Regions from separate parts of the Arthrobacter vasquezii genome, predicted to be linked through region 1. Evidence: riboswitches for the same ligand, from Rfam matches in the RefSeq annotation. Region 1 holds a riboswitch; the other holds the start of a gene.
What was found. Region 1 has a riboswitch for S-adenosylmethionine ahead of metX (homoserine O-acetyltransferase MetX). Riboswitches for the same ligand answer to the same signal wherever they lie in the genome.
Positions count from the first base shown of each region.

Region 2: it holds a riboswitch for S-adenosylmethionine, as region 1 does, so the genes downstream of both, P4U43_RS11295 (ABC transporter ATP-binding protein) here and metX (homoserine O-acetyltransferase MetX) in region 1, are expected to answer to the same signal.

Region 1 covers NZ_JAROKN010000065.1:809-8,224, forward strand. The annotation lists gene hutI (imidazolonepropionase) at 1-630, shown strand, start outside; gene P4U43_RS15615 (CPBP family intramembrane glutamic endopeptidase) at 751-1,539, shown strand; gene P4U43_RS15620 (VOC family protein) at 1,584-2,225, opposite strand; SAM riboswitch class IV at 2,561-2,691, shown strand; gene metX (homoserine O-acetyltransferase MetX) at 2,709-3,896, shown strand; gene P4U43_RS15630 (alpha/beta hydrolase) at 3,952-4,710, shown strand; gene P4U43_RS15635 (class I SAM-dependent methyltransferase) at 4,743-5,387, shown strand; gene P4U43_RS15640 (RNA-binding S4 domain-containing protein) at 5,362-5,601, opposite strand; gene P4U43_RS15645 (DMT family transporter) at 5,664-6,629, shown strand; gene P4U43_RS15650 (M28 family peptidase) at 6,717-7,416, opposite strand, start outside.
Region 2 covers NZ_JAROKN010000029.1:22,687-30,102, reverse strand. The annotation lists gene acs (acetate--CoA ligase) at 1-1,039, opposite strand, end outside; gene P4U43_RS11305 (ABC transporter permease) at 1,030-1,941, opposite strand; gene P4U43_RS11300 (aliphatic sulfonate ABC transporter substrate-binding protein) at 1,941-2,969, opposite strand; gene P4U43_RS11295 (ABC transporter ATP-binding protein) at 3,102-3,926, opposite strand; SAM riboswitch class I at 3,932-4,029, opposite strand; gene map (type I methionyl aminopeptidase) at 4,126-4,902, shown strand; gene P4U43_RS11285 (ThuA domain-containing protein) at 4,899-5,567, opposite strand; gene P4U43_RS11280 (nucleoside/nucleotide kinase family protein) at 5,627-6,268, shown strand; gene P4U43_RS11275 (DUF2975 domain-containing protein) at 6,435-6,926, shown strand; gene P4U43_RS11270 (helix-turn-helix domain-containing protein) at 6,926-7,177, shown strand; gene corA (magnesium/cobalt transporter CorA) at 7,302-7,416, shown strand, end outside.

The DNA.
Region 1 (7,416 bases):
GAAACGGGCGCGTTCACACCGGACCAGAGCCGTGAAGTGCTTCGCGCATGCCGGGACGCGGGTCTGGGACTTCGGGTGCACGGGAACCAGCTCGGCCCGGGGGAGGGCGTGCGGCTCGCTGTGGAGGAGGCAGCGGCCAGCGTCGACCACGTGAACCATTTGGAGCTGTCGGACATCGACGCCCTCGCAGGTTCCTGGTCCGGCTGGGAGGGTGATCCGGACAGCCGGGGGACGGTGGCAACCTGCCTGCCCGCGTGCGATCTGTCCACCCGCCAACCCCTCGCGCCCGCCCGGCAGCTGCTGGATGCCGGAGTACCCGTCGCGCTTGCCTCCAACTGCAATCCGGGGACGTCCTACACCTCGTCCATGGCGTTCTGCGTAGCTACGGCCGTGCTGCAGATGGGACTGACGGTTGCCGAAGCTGTCCGCGCGGCAACCTACGGCGGTGCGCTTGCCCTCCACCGCGAACAAACAACCGACGACGGCGGCCGGCTGGCCGTTGGGTCGCTCGCTGTCGGACACCGCGCGGACCTGCAACTGCTGGACGCACCGTCCGCAACCCACCTGGCTTACCGTCCGGGGATGCAGCTGACCCATGCGGTGTGGCGCGCCGGGCAGCGCCTCCGTTGAGTTTTTGTCGCCTAGTTGCTGTTTCACGACGCTCAGAACAGCAGATAGGCGACAAAAACTTCCCGGGGAACCGTTTTTGTACGCTTTGGCAAGCACCGAAGCGTACGGCACCATGAAGGCATGCCAACCGCCAAAACCAGCCAGCCGTCGTCGTTATCCCCGACCGCCCGCCGGAAGAGGATCAAAGCGGAAATCCTGATTGTCCTTGGTCTGTCCCTCGGCCAGGCCGGGGTTTACGCGGTGGTGGAGTTGATCGACAAGCTGACCCGTGCGCCGCTGGCTGCGCAGACCACCAGGCTCAATCCGGTTCTGGACAACCGGCAGTACTTCGATCTCACCTACCAGCTGCTGGGAATCTTCTTTGCGCTGGTTCCCGTGGTGCTTGTGCTGTTCCTGCTCACCCAGCCGGGGAAGTCGGCCTTCCGCCGGATTGGCTTCACCTTCAGCAAACCGAAGGTCGACTTCGGTCTGGGAGTGGGGCTGGCCGCGGTGATCGGGGTGGGAACGCTCGGGGTGTACGCCGCGGGCCGGGCACTGGGGCTTACCACTGCGATCATCCCGACGGCGCTCGACACCTACTGGTGGACGCTGCCTGTGCTGGTGCTCTCGGCGATCCGTCACGCGGTGCTCGAAGAGGTCATTGTGGTGGGCTACCTCTTTGAGCGGCTCCGGGAACTGGGCTGGTCAGTCCCGGTGATTATTGTGACTTCGGCGCTCCTGCGAGGGAGCTATCACCTGTACCAGGGGATCGGCCCGTTCATCGGGAACGTGATCATGGGGCTGATCTTCGGCTACGCCTACACGCGCACCAAGCGGGTGATGCCCCTGGTGATAGCGCATGCGCTGCTGGACATTGCAGGCTTTGTCGGCTTCGCGCTCTTCGGCCCGGCTATCGGCATCGGAAGCTAACCCCCGGCCACGCGGCCTGGGGAACCAGCGTCCGAAAGAACCAATTAGATCCGGACCGCACCCTTCGGGGTTTCGAACGCTACCGACATGATGCCGGGCGTGCCGTTGGGGGCGATCCACTCGACGTCGACGTCGTCCAACGGGTGGGTGACGGGCGTTCCGAGCCACTCTGTGACGCGCTCTGCCGACCCGGCGATGGTGAGCGCGCTGAGGCGCACGGACGCGGTGCGCGCCTGGGATGGGTGGAGGGACTCCGTGCCTTCATCCCAGCGGATCATGTAGGGGACCTGAGGGTCAGCGATGAGGCCCTTGATGCCGATCTGCTGCCAGGTCAGCTCCTGCCCGTCCGGGAATTTGCGGTTACCGGGGACGGCGCTGCGGCCAAGGCGGTCCTCGAACGGGGCGAGGTCATCAACGGCTACGCACCAGCCCATCCAGCCGCCGCCGGCCTCGGACCGTGCCCGCACCGCCTGGCCAAATGGAGCCTTGTCCGAGGCTGGGTGGTCAAGGACCTCGACTACCTCGAGGTACTGGCCGTTGACCAACGGAAAAATCATGTTGCGGGTGCCAAACCGCGGGTGGATTCCACCCTTCACGAATTCAACTCCGAGGGCGTCGGAAATCCGTTCCGCAGTAGCAGTCAGTCCGTCAGGTTCGCAGGCATAAGACACATGATCCAGGCGCATGGCCCCATTTTGGCACTTTGTGATGGAGGCCTCGACTAAGGGTTACCTAAGTCACACCGCGGGCGACGATGTTCCAAGCAAAACCCAAGGTCAGAGCCGGATAGTTGCTTCACACAGGGAGCCCGGTTCCGAGACCGCCGGAGTTTCCTGCCAGGGACGCCCACTGGGTGTCCCCCTTGAGTGGGGCCGACCGTTTTCCCATAGACGCCGAACGGCCCCACTCAAGCATCCTCTGCCGCACGCGCGCCTTTCACGGCTACTACGCCAGCCGGCTTCATTTCACGGCGAGTCACACAAGTTGCCCTCACCCGCGCTGGTCAGGTTTCCTAATACGAGGTAACGAGTGACAGTGCGGCAGGTTCCACCCGCCATCAGCCCCGGCTTGCTGTCCGGCAACCCTCCCTCGCGGCGGGGTGCCCCGGGTGAAGACCAGGCCCTGCATGCAGTGCAGGAGCAAGCGCGATTCAGTGAGGCGGCAGGGTTTTGACAGGCATCACCACAGCGGTTCCGCAGCCGGAAGCGGGGCTGGTTGACGGCGTCGTCGTGCAACGGTTCCGGATTGGCCCGTTGGCGCTGGAAACAGGCGGCCATTTGCCCGATGTCGTCCTCGCCTACGAGACCTGGGGCACGCTCAATGCCGATGCCTCCAATGCGGTGCTGATCGAGCACGCACTCACCGGCAGCTCACATGTAGCGCGGGGCGAGTCCTCCGAGGATGGCTGGTGGGACGGGTTGGTGGGTCCGGGCAGAACCATCGACACGAACCGCTACTTCGTGGTGTCCATCAATATGCTGGGCGGCTGTTACGGATCCACGGGGCCGGCGTCGCTTGATCCGGAGGGCAAGCCGTGGGGTTCGCGTTTCCCCTTCGTCACCATCCGCGATTCCGTGCGTGCCGAGGCACTGCTCGCAGACCTGCTGGGCATCTCCTCCTGGCACTCCGTGCTGGGTGGGTCAATGGGAGGCGCGAGGGCTCTTGAGTGGGCTGTCACCTATCCCGGGCGGGTGCAACGGTGCGCCGTCATCGCGTGCGGAGCAGCGAGCACCGCGGAGCAGATCGCCTTCGCGCAGGCCCAGGTGCAGGCCATTCGCCTCGACCCGCGGTTCACCGGCGGCGACTACTACGGAAGCGCCGGTCCCGAGGATGGGTTGGGCCTTGCCCGGCGCATCGCGCACATCACCTACCGTTCGGAGGCGGAACTCGTACACCGGTTCGGTCGGGCAGCGCAGGGTATGGAAGAGCCTTTTGGGTCGTCGGTGCCGGGCGGGCGCGGCCGCTACCAGGTGGAGAGCTACCTGGACCATCAGGCGGAAAAGCTGGTCCGGCGGTTTGACGCCAACAGCTACGTCATCCTCACTGAAGCGCTCATGAGCCACGACGTTGCCCGTGACCGGGGGAGCCTCAGCACTGCACTCGCAGCTGCCTCGGCAGAGTTCTTCGTCGCGGCGGTGGATTCGGATCGCCTCTACTGGCCTCGCCAGTCCGTTGAACTGGCGTCCGCATTGCCCGGGAACGTTGCCGTCCACACCATTGAATCTCCCATCGGCCACGATGCCTTCCTCACCGAGATTGCGCAGCTTGAGCCCGCGCTGGCAGCAGCGTTCTATAGCAACACCGACGACGGCGATGTCAAGGAGAGCGCCTCAGCGCTACGGTTGCGCGCGGGCTGAGTCGCAGCCTGCCGCAGCACGCAGCCGGCACAGTTCAACATGCCACTATGGAGCTATGACGAATTTTTCCTCGACTGACGGTTCTGCTGCGCCCTCCTCCGCCTCCTCCTCCGCCTCCGCCTCCGCCCCCGAGACCGGGCCCGGGACCGGCCCGGCCTCGACCGCACCGACTGTCGTCTGGTCGAAGCCCGAAGACGAGCGCTCCGGCTCGCCGCTGCTGGTGCTGCTGCACGGACACATGGCCAACGAAGAAGACCTCATGGGTATCCTCGACTTCCTGCCCGACGAGTTCACCGTGGCATCCGTACGTGCGCCCGTCGCCCTGGGAGCAGGTTTCACCTGGTTCCCGCTGATGCAGGACGCCGCCTATTCGGTCGACAAGGTCACCGCCGCCGTCCAGGACGTCATTGACTGGGTCGACTCCATCAAGCAGTCGCACTCGAGCGTCACCCTGCTCGGCTTCTCGATGGGCATGGCAGTGGCAAGCTCCATGCTGCGTGCCCGGCCCGCAGACTACGCGGCCGTCGTCGGGCTCTCAGGGTTTGTTGTGCCGACCGACGGCAGCACGTTCTTCAACGACAGCGCGCTTGTTGCGAAGCCAGTGCCGTTCTTCTGGGGCCGGGATCAGGAAGACCCGGTCATTCCCGCCGATCGAATCGAGTTCACCCACGGCTGGCTGAACCGCCACACCAAGCTCACCAAGGTGCTCTACGCGGGCATGTACCACAGCATCAACGCACAGGAACTGGGACATGTGCGGGAATTTCTGCAGATGGTGGTGCCCGGCGTCAGCCGGACACCACTGTCACGGTAACGCCGTTACGGTGGCGGGTTAGACTCCCGAATGTGAAGAAAGAAACGCTCTGGGACGCAGGAAAACGCGCGGACCCCAACAGGTCAGCCGCCTACATCCAGCGTTTTGAACAGCTGATATCCGAGGGTGCGGACTTACACGGGGAAGCCCGGTGCGTCGACGCAATGGCTCCCCGAAATGCGCGTATTCTCGACGCCGGCTGCGGGCAAGGCCGGGTTGGCGGGGAACTGGCGCTGCGTGGCCATTCCGTGGTGGGAGTTGACGCGGACGCCCAGTTGGTCGAAGCGGCGAGGGCAGCCCACCCAGGGCCTGTGTGGCTGGTGGGAGACTTGACAGAGCTGGATCTGCCGGCCCGCGGAGTGGCTAAGTCCTTTGACGTGATTGTCTGCGCAGGAAACGTCCTCGCCTTCCTTGCTCCGGGCACGGCGCCACAGGTTCTTGCACGCCTGCATCGCCACCTGGCGCGCGGTGGACGCCTGATCGTCGGGTTCGGCGCCGGGCGCGGCTACACCTTCGACCGGTTTTTCACTGACGTCGCCGGCGCCGGCTTCTCCGTCTCCTTGCGCCTGGCCACGTGGGATCTTCAGGCCTGGACGCCAACATCGGACTTTCTCGTTGCGGTGTGCGAAGCCGAAGCCCGCGATGCCTGCGTTATCCCTGCACCACTGTCACGGTAACGCCGTTCACCGTCACGGAATCACCGGGATGAATCTGGCGTCCCCGGCGATCCTCGATCTCACCGTTGACTTTCACCAGGCCGTTCTCGATGAGTTCCTTGGCCTCCACCCCATCCTCGGCAAGATTGGCCAGCTTGACCAACTGGCCCAGCCGGATCATCGAGTCACGGATAGGCACTTCAGTGGCGGCGCTGGTCTCATCGTTTATGCTCATGGTTACATTCTGCCCGCCGGAAGTGACCGGCCGGAACAGGTCAGTGCCCTAGGGTTTAACGGGTGTCTCGAGCCCCCCACCTTCCCGCCGTCATCGGCCTCCCGCTGGCAATATCCTCCGGCGTAGCCATTCCGCTTCAAAGCAGGATCAACGGAGCACTGGGGCAAACGCTCGACGACGGACTTGCAGCCGCGCTCATCAGTTTCGGTACCGGATTGGTGCTGATGATCCTGATCTCGTTGCTGCTTCCGCGCGGACGGGCGGGCCTCGGCCAGCTGATCCCTGCCGTGCGGCAGCGGCGGTTTCCCCGCATCTACCTGGCCGCAGGGACCATCGGTGCGTTGTTTGTTTTCTCGCAGGCGCTCACCATCTCGGTCCTTGGAGTCGCGCTCTTTACGGTCGCCGCGGTCATGGGCCAGACGCTGAGCGGACTCGCCGTGGACAGGCTCGGGATCGGACCCGGCGGGCGGCGCATAATCACCATCATGCGGGTAATCGGCGTGACGCTGACGGTCGCGGCAGTTATCTGGGCAGTCTCACCCCGCCTCGGCGGAACAGGTACGACGGCGGCACTCATCCTTCCGCTCCTGCTTCCCATCGCAGCCGGCATCCTGGTGAGCTTCCAACAAGCCATGAACGGAACCGCCGCCGTGCAGTACGGCACACCCATTACCGCCACCCTGATGAACTTCATTGCCGGATCGGTCGTGCTCCTCGCCGCCTGGCTAGTGAAACTGGTGCTCACCGGCCCTCCTGAACCGCTGCCGGAAGAGTGGTGGTATTACCTGGGCGGGCCGATGGGATGCATCTTCATCGGTATCGGCGCCCTCCTGGTGCGATCCCTGGGTGTGCTGCTCACCGGCCTCGGAATGATCGCAGGCCAGCTGCTGGGTTCGCTGGCACTGGACCTTGTGCTCCCCACACCGGGGACCGTCGTCGTCTTCGCCACCGTGGCGGGACCGATCCTCGCGCTGGGGGCCATCATCCTGACCACGCTGCCCTGGAACCGGCGCCTGCTGCGACACTGATCCAGGAAAAGATCGCAGGCAACGAGAAGGCGGGTCGGGACCACCCGAAAGAAGTGGTCCCGACCCGCCTTTGGCTAGCCCGGGATACTACCGGTCGGCCAGTTCGGAATCGTGGTCATGCTCCGGGTGGAGCCCGCCGCCGCTTTCGGTGCCGCCGCCCAGCGGGTTGCCTTCGAAGCCGCCCTTTTGCTTGAAGTTACCCTTCACGTTGTCTCCAACGCCGTTCACCGCTGTCGTGTTCATGGCGTAGGTGAGGGTCAGATGAGCAATCGCATCGCTCATCTGGTCCAGTGACTCAACGCTGACGTTGCTCAGGTCATCACATTCTGCGTGGTAGCAGGCATCGTAGGGTTCGCCGGCAACGCCACCGAACAGTTCTGCCTGCTCCTCGGTCTTGATGCCCTCTGCACCGGTGAACAGTCCGCCTGCGGGAATGCCCTCTGCAATGAATGGTCCGTAATCACTACGTCCGCTGAACGCTGTTTCACCTGAGGCCAGTCCCTCAGCTGCGAAGTAGTCGTGGAAATCCTGCTCGATCTGACCGGATCCCGCAGGACCCTCAGCAGCGCCGGGACCGACAGGGAAGGCCGAGTTGTCACCGTCGTACACGAAGCGGCCAAAGTTGGCGGAGCCGATCATGTCGAAGTTCAGGTACAGCCCAACCCTGTCCAGCTCTCCCGTCTCCGCGAGGTCTGCGACATAGTGCTCAGCGCCGAGGAGTCCCTGTTCTTCTGCACCCCACCAGGCAAAGCGGACCTTGTTTGCAGTCTTGACCTTCTGCATCGAT
Region 2 (7,416 bases), on a different contig from region 1:
TGACGCCGTAGCGTTCGATGATCTCGAAGTGCCGCCCGGGATGCGGGGTGTTCGGTGTGCCCTCGAAGATCACCTGAGTGGCACCGTTGGAGAGTGGACCGTAGATCTCGTAGGTGTGTGCCGTGACCCACGCGAGGTCGGCGGTGCACCAGTGGACGTCGTTCACGCGGCACGCGGGATCCGGGTCACTGAAGAGAAACTCGTAACTCCACGACGCCTGCGTCAGGTAACCGCCGGTGGTGTGCACCAGGCCCTTCGGCTTGCCGGTGGTGCCGGAGGTGTACATGATGAACAGCGGCGTCTCGGCGTCGAACGCCTGCGGCTCGTGTACGGGGGAGGCGGTGCCAACAACGTCGTGCCACCACACGTCGCGGCCTTCGGTCCACGCGACATTGCTGCCCGTCCGCCGGATCACCAGCACGTGTTCAATGGCGTTCTTCCCGACGACGGCGGCATCGGCGTTGTCCTTCACCGGCACCGCGGTGCCGCGTCGGTACTGCCCATCGGTGGTCACCAGCAGTTTGGCGCCGGTGTCCTCGACCCGGAAGCGCAGCGCCTCGGCGGAAAAGCCACCGAAGACGAGCGAGTGAACGGCGCCGATACGCGCGCACGCCAGGGTCACGACGACGGTCTCCACCAGCACGGGAAGGTAGATGACCACGCGGTCGCCCTTGCCGATCCCCAGGGCAGTCAGGGCGTTGGCCGCCCGGCACACCTCGTCCTGAAGCTCGGAGTAGGTGACCGTGCGGCGGTCTCCCGACTCGCCCTCGAAGAACAGGGCAGGCTTGTCGCCCAGGCCTGCAGCGACGTGCCGGTCCACGCAGTTGTAGGCGGCATTCAGGGTGCCGCCGGCGAACCACTCAATGCGCGGCACCGACAGCTCGCCGTCCGGTCCCTGCCGTGCCGGATCGAATGTGTGGGCCGTATGCCAGTCGGAGGACCAGTGCAGCCGCCGCGCCTGTTCCTCCCAGAAGGCGATCCGCTCTTCCTCGTTGGTGAAGCCCCCGTGAACAAGGGAATCTACGGCAGTTACGCCCATTTGCGGATAGCCCACTTCTCGAAGACACCCAGGATCGCGTCCGTGAGCTTGCCGAGGATTGCCAGCAGCACTATTGCCAGGAGCAGTCGGTCCACCCGTCCATTGTTCTGAGAATCGGTCAGCAGGAAGCCGAGGCCCATCGAGGACGCCAGGAGCTCAGCCGCGACGAGGAACAACCACGCCTGCGCGAGCGCCAGCCGCAGCCCCGAGATCACCGAGGGGACCACGGCGGGCAGCTGCACCGTGGTGAACAGCCTCAGCCCGTTCAGCCCGAAGGCCCTTCCGGCCTCGACCAGGTTCTTGTCCACGTGCTGCAGGGCCATGGCAACGGTGGTGAAAACGGGGAAAAAGGCGCCGATGGAGATAAGGATGACTTTCGAATCCTCACCGATTCCCACCCAGAGCATCAGCAGGGGAACCCACGCCAGTGACGGCACGGCGCGGATGGCACCGATGGTCGGCGAGAACAGGGTGTCCACCCACCGGGACAGACCGACAAACGCTCCGACCACGAGACCGGCGATGGCACCGATCAGGAAGCCGATGACCACGCGTTGGGTCGAAATAGCAATGTGGATGCGAAGTTCCCCGCGCTGGATCAGATCGACGGCGGCGTCAAAGACAGCGGTTGGCGCCGGCAAGGTGACCGGACTGATCAAACCGACGACGGCGGCCAGTTGCCAGGCCGCCAACAGCGCCAGCGGAACAATCAGTCCCAGTCCGAGCTTGGCGACTGCCTTGCCGCGCGGCTTGCGGCGGGTGAGGGCATTGCCCTGCCTGCCGTCGTCGTCGTTCTGATTTGTTGTGTGCGGGGAGCTTGTCCCCTTGGAGGAGACGACCGAGGCGGGGCCGGTGCCGACGCCGCCGGGCACGCTGTTACCGGTGAGGTAGGGGTTGCTCATTACTCTCCAATAGCGGACGGATCGGCGTTGGTTGCGTAGGTGTCATCAAGAAGGGTGGAGAGGGCTTCGTCGATGTTTTCCTGGCTTGCGACGTCACCGGATTCGACGAACATCGGGCCGACTACCTCGAGCACGTCCAGCTGGGCCTGACCGGGGGTGCCGTTGACGTCGAGGTTGGACCGTTCGGTGATGACCTTGGTGGCCACGGATTCTTCAATGCCCGCAACCTCGGCGAGGATCGCTGCGGTTTCCTCCGGGTTCTCCTGAGCCCACTGGCGTGCCTTCTCATAGGCGTTGACCACGGCCTGGGCGAGCTCAGGGCTTTCCTCCAGGAAGGACTCGGTGGCATTGAGGAAGCCGTAGGTGTTGAAGTCCACGTTGCGGTAGAACAGCTCGGCGCCGTCTTCTTCGGCTGCGGCCATGATGGGATCGAGGCCGGACCAGGCGTCCACCGAGCCGGTGTTGAGGGCGGCCCAGCCATCGGCGTGCTGGATGTTCTGGATGGTCACTTCGCTCGGGTCAACGTTGTGCTCTGCCAATGACTGGAGCAGGAAGAAGTAGGGGTCGGTGCCCTTGGTGGCGGCGATGGACTTGCCGCGGAGATCCTCCGCGGATTCGATACCCGTATCCGCCGTTGTGACCAGTGCGGACCATTCGGGCTGTGAGTAGATGTCGATGGTCTTGATGGGGGAGCCGTTGGCGCGGGCCATCAGCGCTGCCGAACCGGCCGTTGAGGCGACGTCAGCTTCGCCGGAGCGGAGCAGTTCGTTGGCCTTGTTCGATCCGGCGGACTGGACCCATTTGACCGTTACGCCCTCATCTTCCAACTCGGCCTCGAGCCAGCCCTGGTCCTTGATGATGAGGCTCAGCGGGTTGTAGGTGGCGAAGTCCACCGTGAGTTCTCCGCCGGTCGCGGCTGCGGCTTCGCCGACTGAGCCGTCGGCGTTTTCCCCGGCAACGCAGCCGCTAAGGGCGAGGGCGGCGATTGCGGCGGTGGCGGCGAACTGAAAACGTGCGGTGCTCTTCATGGTGATCCTTTTCGGAGAGTGCGTGGGACGGGTGTAGGGGGCTTGTTCTTGGGGGTGTCGGCGCAACATGGCGGCACGGTGGGCGCCGCACGCGCTGGGATACGGCGCTGCGAACTGGCCGCAGGCGCGCGGTTAGTGCTGGTGGCTGTCGACGCCGAGGCTGCTCAGCAGCGAACTGCGTAGCGCGGCAAGTTCGGCTGAGCCGCGGTCGCGCGGACGGTCGCCCGGAACCTCCAGCACGCGGCTGATGGTTGCACCCTGGACGTCAGGCTCCTTCGCGAGAACGATCACCCGGTCGGCGAGCTGCAGCGCTTCGTCAACATCATGGGTGACCAGCAGGACCGTGGTCGGGGTGGTTTGGTGGATACGCAGCAGGAGGTCCTGCATCTTCAGCCGCGTCAGGGCATCGAGTGCGCCGAAGGGTTCGTCGAGGAGCAGGACGCCCGGGTTGCGTGCCAGTGCACGTGCCAGCGATGCCCGCTGTGCCATGCCTCCGGACACTTCGCGGGGCCGGTGGCCGGCGAACCCGTCGAGTTCCACGAGGCCCAAAAGCTCCTCCACCTTCGCCTTGCCCGCGGCGGAACTGGTTTCCCTGGGCAGGCCGATAGCAATGTTCTCGCGCAGCGAGAGCCAGGGGAGGAGTCGGGGTTCCTGGAACGCGACGGCGCAGCGGGGATCGATCCCGTCCACTGCTGTGCTGTCGATGAGTACCGCACCGCTGGTGGGAGCGTCCAGTCCTGCCGCGGCTCGCAGGAGGGTTGATTTCCCGCAACCGCTGGCGCCCACAATGGCGAGAACCTCGCCTGCTTCAACGTCCAGGGTCACGTCGCGAAGCACCACGTGCTGCTCGCTTCCGCTCCCGAAACTTCGGGTCAACGAAGAGAAAGTCAGCGGCAGTGTCTGGTTGCCATCAGTGGAAATGGCCTGGGTACGGTGCGCTCGAAGAACGGTGCTCATGTATAACTCCATCGCTCCTGGCAGTAGCACCCGTTCTCCTGCAAGCAGGTAAGGGTTGCTGCGGCGTCAACGATCCAGGTCTCTCGGCCGCTCGGGATGGTGGAATTCCACTAAACGCTTTTGCAAGGGTCCGGCGCAATATGTGTCGTAACAAAGGAACGCTTCAGCCGGACATCGGCAGCGTGAGAGGGTCATCTACATGATTGAAATTCTGAACGCGAGCGAGTTGGCCAGGGCAAAGGAAGCGGGTGCGCTGGTCGCCAACATTCTGCAGACGGTGAAGAGCCGCAGCACGGTCGGGACAAACCTGCTGGAGATCAACCAATGGACCAAAGAGATGATCGCTGAGGCAGGCGGGGTGTCCTGCTACGTCGACTACGAGCCGCCGTTTGGGCGCGGCCCGTTCGGCGCCTATATCTGCACGTCCGTCAACGATGCTGTGCTCCACGGTCTGCCGCATGACTACTCGCTTGCCGACGGCGACCTGCTCTCCCTGGACCTCGCCGTCTCCCAGCGCGGAATCGTCGCAGACTCCGCCATCAGCTTCATCGTTGGCGAGTCAAAGCCGGCGGAGAGCGTCGCGATGATTGATGCCACCGAACGTGCATTGACTGCCGGGATTGCCGCCGCCAGACCAGGCGCGCGCATCGGCGACATCTCCGCTGCCATTGGTTCAGTCCTCAGCGCCGCGGGATATCCGATCAACACGGAATTCGGCGGTCACGGCGTCGGGTCGACAATGCACCAGGGTCCCCACGTGGCAAACACCGGACGGCCCGGCAGGGGATACGTGCTGCGCCCGGGGCTTTTGCTGGCGCTGGAGCCATGGGTCATGGCGGATACCGCTGAACTGGCAGTCGACGCCGACGGGTGGACACTCCGCAGCGCTACGGGCTGCCGGACCGCGCACAGTGAGCACACCATCGCGATCACCGACGATGGCGCGGAGATCCTGACCCTGCGACAAGAGACCTAGCCAAGCAGCCAGTCCACCGCGCGCTTCATCAGTTCGCGGTGTTCCGGTGAGGAGTACGACGCCGCGTCGTGGCCGAGTGCGTCATAGAAGCTTCGTGCGGATCCAGTCCCGACAGGTCGCTCCAGGGACCACATCAAAGGGTGCAAGTGCCCCTCGTGTTCGTGGCGGGCGTGAACGATGACGTCCGGTGAGGTGCGCAGCCAGCTGTAGCGTTCGTCGTCGAGAGTGAAATCAGGTATCCCAACGGGGAAGGAACCCTCGAGCAGTATGTTTGCAGCGCCGTACTCCGGGTGCATGGACACGTCGCGTACCCAGCGTCCGCCGAGCGCCGCTTCCCAGGACTCGGAATCGACAAAACTCGTGGCGCTCGAGTGCAGGGCGAGCAGCGGACAGCCGCCGGCTTCCCAGGCGTCCAAGCCATCACGGGCGGCATCTGTACCGGGGGAAGTGCCGCCGTCCCGCGGGAGGCCGACATTCACCACCAGCAGATCCGGCCAGGCAGCAGAGTCACGAAAGCTACCGAGGGTGGCGTCGACGTCGTCGGCTGTTTCTACGGTGAGTCCGTGACCGCGGAGCAGGTCCGCGATGGCCGCGGAAGTTTCCGCGAACGGGTGCCAGGGGTCCGCGTACCGGCCGGTGCCGCTGAGGATGAGTGCCGTTGTCATGGGACCCATTCTGCCCATGAACAACGTTCTCGACCCGGGTCACATGTCAGGATGGCACGGTGACGCTGTCGGAACTTGTTGATCGAATAGAGCGCATATCGGCGCGCGAGGCCGGCGTTGTCGTTATTGGGATTGTCGGCGCTCCTGGAGTCGGGAAGACTACCCTCGCGGAGCAGTTGATGGCTTCACTGAACCAGAACAAACCCGACCCGGATCAGCAGCGCTTCGCCCATGTTCCTTTGGACGGGTTCCATCTGTCCGATCAGGAGCTGGCGCGCCTGGGTCTTCTGGAACGCAAGGGCGCACCCGAGACGTTCGACGAGCATGGCTATGCTGCTCTGTTGAAGCGGCTTCGTGGACGGCGGGATTCTGTAGTGTATGCCCCAGGTTTCGAGCGCACCATCGAGCAGCCCATTGCCGGCGTGATCCCTGTGTATCCGTCCGTGCGCACCATTCTCACGGAGGGCAATTACCTGCTGCTCGATCGCCCGGGCTGGCGGCAGGCCCAGGCTCAGTGCACTGAGGTCTGGTACTGCGAGCAGGATGAGAACCTGCGGCTGGACCGGCTGATCCAGCGGCACATCCTGTTCGGAAAGAGTCCGGCTGCGGCGGCGGAGTGGGTAGAGCGGGTGGATGAACCGAACGCGCGATTGATCGAGGCGACGAAGAACCGGGCGGATCTGGTGATTCGGGTCGAGTAGCCGGTCGGGTTCGAACGCAAAGGTGCCGGGGATGCGCAGGATCGTGGGGACGTCACCACGTTCCTGCGCATCTCCGGCACCTTTGCTGCCTCAAGGCTGCTCCACGCTTGACCACCTATCGTTTCTCGATATATTCTCCTTGTTAATCAATCGAAGGAGAATCCCGATGGGAAAGTTGGCCGTCCTCGCATTGCAGGTCGTCATCGCGATGGTCATTGCGGGCTCGTTGTTCATCCAGCTCTGGATGGTCCCGCTGATCTCCGCTGATCTTGAGCAGTCGGGCGTGCCCACTGGGCTGCGCATCACGTTCAACGCGATCGTCGTCTTCGGCATCCTGACGGTTCAAGTGAGCGCCGTCTGCTTGTGGAAGTTGCTCACCATGGTCCGCAGCGGCACGGTCTTCTCCGATGGAGCATTCCGGTATGTCGACATCATCTTCGGGGCCATCGCCGCTGCGTCGGTCCTGGTGTTCGGTCTCGCGGTTCTCCTGGCTCCGGGGGAAATTGCTCCGGGGGTCATCCTGCTCATCTGCGGTGCCTCATTGTTGATCGGCGGTGTTGCGCTGATCGTGCTGGTCCTGCGGGTGCTGCTCGCCCAGGCAGTAGCCCGCGATGCCGAAGCGAAAAACCTGCGCAGCGAACTCGACGAGGTCATCTGATGCCCATCATCGTGGACATCGACGTGATGCTGGCCAGGCGCAAGATGCCCGTGGGTGTGCTGGCCGAACGTATTGGCATCACCCCGGCCAACCTGGCTGTCCTGAAGAACGGCCGCGCCAAAGCCGTCCGCTTCACCACCCTGGAGGCAATCTGCGAGATTCTGGACTGCCAGCCCGGAGACCTGCTGCGCTGGGAGCCGGGAGGCACTGTGGAAAGCAACGACGACGACGGCGGCAACAGCAGGCGCTGACCGCGCACCCGAGATTCGGGCGCGGTACCGCAGCGGCCGCCGATGCTGTGAGAAACTCGCCTAAGCCCCGTTTCCGACGGACGGAATGCGGCGGAGCGCAGCAGACAAGAGTGAGGACGGCACGGTGGCCATCGTTGACAACGGCGTGTATGTGGACGGCCAACGGACCGCTAACCCGGAGAATCTGGACCAGACGTTTGAACTCAAGCGTGATCACGGCGGAATGGCCTGGATCGGGT